One region of the Streptomyces sp. NPDC003456 genome, then DNA from elsewhere that is predicted to be linked to it. Evidence: riboswitches for the same ligand, from Rfam matches in the RefSeq annotation. Region 1 holds a riboswitch; the other holds the start of a gene.
What was found. Region 1 has a riboswitch for cobalamin ahead of ACFYWG_RS02315 (hypothetical protein). Riboswitches for the same ligand answer to the same signal wherever they lie in the genome.
Positions count from the first base shown of each region.

Region 2: linked by a shared signal. The riboswitch ahead of ACFYWG_RS31990 (cobalamin biosynthesis protein) and the one ahead of ACFYWG_RS02315 (hypothetical protein) in region 1 are both predicted to bind cobalamin.

Region 1 is NZ_JBIAOK010000001.1:622,516-626,190, forward strand. It holds gene ACFYWG_RS02305 (serine hydrolase domain-containing protein) at 1-338, shown strand, start outside; gene ACFYWG_RS02310 (hypothetical protein) at 888-1,115, shown strand; gene ACFYWG_RS02315 (hypothetical protein) at 1,481-1,807, opposite strand; cobalamin riboswitch at 1,945-2,071, opposite strand; cobalamin riboswitch at 2,272-2,397, shown strand; gene ACFYWG_RS02320 (ABC transporter substrate-binding protein) at 2,448-3,488, shown strand; gene ACFYWG_RS02325 (FecCD family ABC transporter permease) at 3,485-3,675, shown strand, end outside.
Region 2 is NZ_JBIAOK010000009.1:90,329-94,003, reverse strand. It holds gene ACFYWG_RS32000 (anion permease) at 1-916, shown strand, start outside; gene ACFYWG_RS31995 (hypothetical protein) at 950-1,171, shown strand; cobalamin riboswitch at 1,302-1,440, shown strand; gene ACFYWG_RS31990 (cobalamin biosynthesis protein) at 1,541-2,500, shown strand; gene ACFYWG_RS31985 (cobyric acid synthase) at 2,497-3,675, shown strand, end outside.

The sequences.
Region 1 (3,675 bases):
TCATCCGCGCCTACGCCGCCGGTCGCCTGACGTCGCCGGAGGTGCTGCGCGAGCAGCGCCGGTGGGTCGAGGGCGCCTCGGAACCGGCCGGGCCGGGCCGCAACAAGGCGGGACTCGCCATCTTCCGCTACGAGACCCGCTGCGGAGTCGTCCTGGGGCACACCGGCAACTTCCCCGGCTACACCCAGTTGATCGCCGCGACCCCGGACGGCCGCAAGTCCCTCACGTTCTCGCTCACCACGCAGGTGAACAAGACGCTGAACCCGGATCTGCTCCAGCAGCTGCGCACCGTCCAGGAGAACGCGGTCTGCGCCCTGCTGGGCAAACGCCCCGCCTGAGGCGACACTTCGCTTCGGACCGGGCAGCGCACCCCGCGGCCGCCGGCCCCTGAAGGGGACGGTCTCCGGCCGCGGGCCGCTGGTCGTGGTTCGGCTACTTCAGAACCGTCGCAATCATCGCGGCGACGATCGCTGCCCATGCGAGCAGGGCCACCGCGGTATGCACACCACTGCTCCGCGAGGCCGGACGGGGCCTCGGCCGTCCCACCTCGCGGCAGACGCAGTGGTCCCGAGGAAGTCGCGACAGGTCCAGCCAGTAGGCACCGAGCAGGCGGGTGTCCGGTCGGGTGTATGAGTCGTCCTCCATGCCGGGGGCAACGACAGGCCGCCGGGGAGGGCACGGCGACGTCAACGGCGCGCCCGACGGAGCGACAAACTGATAGGCACGGCAAAGGGCTATTGAACCGAACGATAGAAATTCACCACCGGACCGTGACACGGCAATGACCGTCCAGTTGTGCCCATGCATCTGTCGCTCCTGACGATGCACCGAGTCACCTCGTAAGTCACGGAGAATTTATGCTGAACGCCACGGTGTGGACCTTTGTCGTGAGTGCTTCTGTCTGCACCATCGGGTCCGTGTTCCTGTCCGATCCCCACCGGCGACTGCACCACACGGACGCGGCGGAACTGCGCCGCCGCCGGCTCCTCGTCGAGGTGCTGCGGAGCAACATGCGTCCGCAGCGCTGCGCACCGCCGCCGTCCCGCACCGCGGACGAAGCCGCGGAGCCGGCGGCGAGCGCCGCTCCCCCTCAGCGACCTGCGACGACTCCCTGAGGCGGTCGTCGCGTCAGGTCGGGACAGCATCTCGTCCGGGCTGCCGCACGGGAGCCGGCAGCCGGCCGCGATCATCGTGACAACGTACGTATCACCGATGGCGTCACCCGTTCGCCTCAGCACCCATCTGCCGGCTCCGGCGTTAGGGTGCATATGACACGGGCAGGAGCGGCCACCCTGTCCTCCGCGCTTGAACACCAGATCATTTCAGCCGGTGCATTTCACTCGACCACGACGTGCCTCGAATTCACAGCGCGTCGAAAAACACTCGGACATCCAGAACCAATTCCCCATTCACGCTTTCCTGAGGCCCCGTGAAGAATGGCCGCCGGTCGGCCTGGGCAGCGGGAAATCACCGGACCCCTCTAGAGAGCCCGGTTGCGGCCGTGCGGAGTGAAGGCGTACAGGTCCAGGATGTCCGGCCGGGGAGCGATGCCCGGCCCGCCGGCGCGTACCCACTCCACGATGTCCTCCGTGGCGGCCGGGTCGTTGACCAGGCCCAGCCACACCGGGCGGGCCCCTGCCGCCCGGCCCGCCGACGAGGGCTGCACGACGATGACGTTGGCCTGATCGCACACGTCCAGGCAGTCGGACACCCGCACGGGCATCTCGGCCCGCAGGCGCGCCGTCTGTTCGGCGTGGTCGACGCCGGTCACCTTCGGGCTTCCGCAGCAGCAGTCCCGGCAGACCACGACCCGGCACGGGACGGCGCGGGCGCGTCGTCCGGTCGTCCCCCTGCCGAGGCCCTCGTTGTCAGTTGCTTCGGGCACGCCGAACCACCTCTCTCCGGGGAGATCCGCCCCGGGGTTCTTCGAGGAGGCGACGACGTGAGTCTCCTGGCTCCCGGGTCGCAGCTCGTCCCGGCCTTCCCGCCCCCTCACGGGGGCAGTGGCCCGCACGGGATCCGCTCGCCGGTCACAGTGGCGGGACCGCGCCGGATTCACACCGGCTTCCTCGGACCGCCGTCGCCCTGTCGCCGTTCATCATCGCATCAGCCGATCGCCCGCACTGCGCGGCAACCGGCCCTGATGCGGGCGGTGGTGAGCGGGCCGACGGCCCCGGCGGTGGCGCGAGGGGCGCGCACGTCACCGGGGGCGCCCTTTCGATCCGTGCGCGGCGGGCCGTAGGATCGCCGGGTCATCGCCGCGACGGGAACATCAGGAAGCCGGTGCGAATCCGGCACGGTCCCGCCACTGTGACCGGGGAGTGCACCCTCCGACACGCCACTGCGCGCCGCGCGGGAAGGCCGAGGGAGAGCGTCGATCCGGGAGTCAGGACACTGGCCTGTCGCGGGCCCGATCCGAGGAGCGCGGACTCCCCAGGAGGCTTCACGTGTACGACGGCATGTCCCGTCCCCCGCTGTCCACCCCTGCCCGCAGGCGCCGCGCCCGGCGCGCCGCGGCGGTCGCATGCGCCCTGTCGGCCCTCCTGTCGACCGCCGGCTGCGGATCGTCGCGGAGCAGCGGGCAGGGCGCCGAGCCCGCGGGCTCACCGGCCGGTTTCCCGGTCACCGTCGACAACTGCGGTGTGCGGACGACGTACGAGAGGCCGCCCGCCCGTGCCGTCACCATCCACCAGCACCCGGCGGAACTCCTGCTCTCCCTCGGTCTGAAGGACCGCATGGTGGGGACCGCCTTCCCCGACTCGGCCGTGCTGCCGCACCTGCGGAAGGACTACGCGTCGATCCCCGAACTGGCCGAGAAGGAACCGTCGTTCGAGACGGTCCTGGAGGCCGAGCCGGACCTCGTCTACGGCGGGTACGGCAGTGCCTTCGCCGAGAGCGAGGGCCGTTCCCGCAAGGCGTTCAGCGACTCCGGCATCGACACCCACCTGAACCGCGAGTACTGCGGCAAGACCAGGGTGACGATGCAGGACACGTACGCCGAAGTCCGCACCGTCGGGCGGATCTTCGGCGTGAGCGACCGCGCGGACGAGCTCGTGTCGGACCTCCGGGCGCGGGTCGGCAGGGCCGCCTCGGCCGTCGAGGGTGCGCGCGAGGTGTCCGTCTTCGTGTACGACAGCGGTGACAAGGCGGCGTTCACCGCGGGCGGCAAGAGCCTGGGCACGGAGCTGATCCGGCTGGCCGGCGGCAAGAACGTCTTCGCGGACCTGGACGACGTCTTCGGCGACGTCTCCTGGGAGCAGGTCGTCGAGCGGAAGCCCGAAGTCATCGCCGTCTACGACTACGCGGGCGCCGGGAGCATCGAGCAGAAGAAGAAGTTCCTGCTGTCGCAGCCCGCCCTCCGGGACGTCCCGGCGGTCAGGAACAAGCGGTTCGTGGTGCTGCCGCTGACGGCCACCCTCGTCGGTGTGCGGTCCGCGTACGCGGTGGAGGACCTGGCCCGCGGCATCCACCCCGAGAGCTTCCGGTGACCGCCCCGGTCACCGACACCGGCACGGGACGGACGGCACACGAGCAGCCACAGGACGACGGGCGGGCGGCCCGGCCCCGTCTCGCCGTCGCCCTCGTCGTCCTGGCCGTCGCGCTGGTGCTGTCGATCACGGCCGGCCTGGCCGTCGGTTCGGTGCGCGTGCCTCCGGGCCAGGTGTGGGGCATCGT
Region 2 (3,675 bases), on a different contig from region 1:
CGGTCTGATCGGCGCCACCATCGCCTCGGCGGGCGTGGGCGCGGTGCACGGCGACGTGCTGGTCACCAAGGTGCTGATCCCGGCGATCGCCGCCCCGCTGGTCGCGGGCATCGCGGCGATGCTCGGCGCACGGCTGACCTACAAGCTGGGCAAGCGGGCCGAGGACACGGAGTCCGCCAAGAAGGGCTACCGGGCCGGCCAGATCGCCTCGGCGGGCCTGGTCTCCCTGGCGCACGGCACCAACGACGCGCAGAAGACCATGGGCATCATCACCCTCGCCCTGGTCGCCGGCGGCACTCTCGCCCCGGACTCCGACCCGCCCATGTGGGTCATCCTCTCCGCGGGCGTCGCGATCGCCCTGGGCACCTACCTCGGCGGCTGGCGCATCATCCGGACCATGGGCAAGGGCCTGACCGACCTCCAGCCGCAGCAGGGCTTCGCCGCCCAGACCAGCGCGGCCACGGTCATCCTGGCCTCCTCGCACCTCGGCTTCTCCCTGTCCACCACCCACTCCGTCTCCGGCGCCGTGATGGGCGCGGGCCTCGGCCGCAAGGGCGGCGTGGTGCGCTGGTCGACGGCGACGCGGATGTTCGTCGCGTGGGGCCTGACGCTGCCGGCCGCGGCCCTGGTGGGCGCGCTCGCCGAGTACGTCACGGGCTTCGGCGACTGGGGCACCGCCGTGGTGGCCGTCTTCCTGGTCGGCTCCAGCGCGGCCATCTGGAAGATCTCCCGGCGTGAGGTCGTCGACCACACCAACGTCAACGACACCGGGGAGGCGGAGCCGGCCGGCGTGGTGACCACGGCGATGGCCGCGGTGACGCCGCCGCCGGCGGGGCAGATCGTCGAGGAGCCGGTCACCGCGTTCCCCGCGCAGGCCACCTCCGAGCGGACCCCCTCCACGACCACCACGGTCTGATCCGGCCACCGGAAGCAAGGAAGAGTCACCGATATGAAGATCGACTGGGCGGCCCTCGGTTCCGTCTTCGGCGTCAGCCTCGTGGTCACCGTGGCCCTGGTGGGCCTGTTCACCCTCGGCATCACCGGCCTGTCCCGCCGTGAGCGGGCGGCCGCCGAGGGCGGCTCCGCGGGCCTCGCCGTCACCGGCGCCTACGCCTGCTTCGCCGCGTGCGCGGCGGCGGTGGGCTACGGCATCTACCTGATCATGGCCTGACGGCCGCATCGTACGAGCGCGACCGCCGGGCGGCACGGGACGTGAGGTCCCGTGCCGCCCGGCACGTGTGTGACCGGGGGGATGTGGGCTTCTCCACACTCTCCCCCCGCAGGTCAACGGCAAGTTGACGGTTGTTCGCGGCCGTGGTGGACTGCCGGGGCCAATACGGCGGCAGGAGAGGAAGCCGGTGCGAGTCCGGCGCGGTCCCGCCACTGTCACCGGGGCGGACGCCCCGGGAGCCAGGAACTCTCACCGCCGGTCTCTTCGAACCAGGGCGTGGACACCCTGAGTGAGGACACATCGCCATGCGCGGCTGCCGACCGAGGCCCACCACCCCGTCTGCGACCTTCCCTCCGGCCGGCTGAGCCGATGGGTGCCGGTCGCGTCTTCGCGTACGGCGCCGCCGCCGGCCTGATCGGCGACCTGCTGCTCGGCGATCCCCGCCGGGGGCATCCGGTCGCCGCGTTCGGGCGGGCCGCGGGCGCCGTGGAACAGGTGCTGTGGCGGGACCACCGCGGGTGGGGCGCGCTGCACACCGCCGTGTGCGCCGGCGGAGCCGTCGCGCTCGGGGCCGTCGCCGCGCGCGCCGTACGGCATTCCGCCGCCGCCTCCACCGTCCTGACGGGCGCCGCCACCTGGGCCGTGGTCGGGGGGACGTCGCTGGCGCGGGAGGCCGCAGCCGTCGGGCAGGCCCTGGAGGCCGGGGACCTCGAGGCCGCCCGGGCCAGGCTGCCGCACCTGTGCGGACGGGACCCGCAGGCCCTCGACGCCGACGGCATCGCCCGGGCCGTGGTCGAGTCCGTCGCCGAGAACACCTCCGACGCGGTGGTGGGGGCGCTGGTGTGGGGAGCGGTCGGCGGGGTGCCGGGACTGCTCGGGTTCCGGGCCGTCAACACCCTGGACGCCATGGTCGGGCACAAGTCGCCCCGCCATCGGCGCTACGGCTGGGCCTCGGCCCGGCTGGACGACCTCGCGGGATGGCCGGGCGCCCGCCTGACCGCCGCGCTGGCGGCCCTGGCCGGACCCGATCCGCGCGGGGCCGTACGGGCCTGGCGCGCGGACGCCGGACTGCATCCGAGCCCCAACGCCGGTCCCGTGGAGGCCTCCTTCGCCGGGGCGCTCGGGGTGCGGCTGGGCGGGACGCTCTCCTACGGCGGGCGGGTCGAGCACCGGCCCGTGCTGAACTCCGAAGGGCGTGCCGTCGTCACGGACGACGTGGAACGGGCCGTGCGGCTGTCGCGGCGGGTGACCTGGCTCGCGCTCGGGGTGTGCGCCGGGGCCCGGCTGCTGACCGGCGCGCGGCGAGCGAAAAGGGGGAAGTGGGCATGAGCGGTGGGCTTCTCGTGGCCGGCACCACCTCCGACGCCGGCAAGAGCGTCGTGACGGCGGGCATCTGCCGGTGGCTGGTGCGCCAGGGCGTCGCGGTCGCGCCCTTCAAGGCGCAGAACATGTCGCTCAACTCCTTCGTGACCCGGGAGGGCGCGGAGATCGGGCGGGCCCAGGCCATGCAGGCGCAGGCCTGCCGGATCGAGCCGGCCGCCCTGATGAACCCGGTGCTGCTCAAGCCCGGCGGCGAACAGAGCAGCCAGGTCGTGCTGCTGGGCAAGCCGGTCGGGGAGATGAGCGCGCGCGGGTACCACGGCGGGCGGCAGCAGCGGCTGCTCGGGACGGTGCTGGACTGCCTGGAGCAGTTGCGGGGCACGTATGACGCGGTGATCTGCGAGGGGGCCGGTTCGCCCGCCGAGATCAACCTGCGGCGGACCGACATCGTCAACATGGGCATCGCGCGCAACGCCGGGCTGCCCGTGCTCGTCGTCGGCGACATCGACCGGGGCGGCGTCTTCGCCTCGTTCTTCGGGACGGTGGCGCTGCTGTCCCCCGAGGACCAGGAGTGCGTCGCCGGATACCTCGTCAACAAGTTCCGCGGGGACGTCTCCCTGCTGGAGCCCGGGCTGGAGATGCTGGAGGGCCTCACCGGGCGGCGGACGTACGGCGTGCTGCCGTTCCGGCACGGGCTGGGCATCGACGAGGAGGACGGGCTGCGGGTCTCGCTGCGCGGGACCGTGCGGGAGTCGGCCGTCGCGCCGCCCGTCGGCGAGGACGTGCTGCGCGTCGCGGTGTGCGCCGTGCCGCTGATGTCCAACTTCACCGACGTCGACGCGCTGGCCGCCGAACCGGGCGTCGTGGTGCGGTTCGTGGACCGGCCCGAGGAACTGGCCGACGCCGACCTGGTCGTCGTGCCCGGCACCCGCGGGACGGTCCGCGCGCTGGAGTGGCTGCGTGAGCGGGGGCTGGCCGGGGCGCTGGCCCGCAGGGCCGCCGAACAGCGGCCCGTCCTCGGCATCTGCGGCGGTTTCCAGATCCTCGGCGAGCACATCGAGGACGACGTGGAGAGCCGGCGCGGCCACGTCGACGGGCTCGGACTGCTGCCCGTGCGCGTGCGGTTCGCCCGCGAGAAGACCCTCACCCGGCCGGCCGGCGAGGCCCTCGGGGAGCACGTCGAG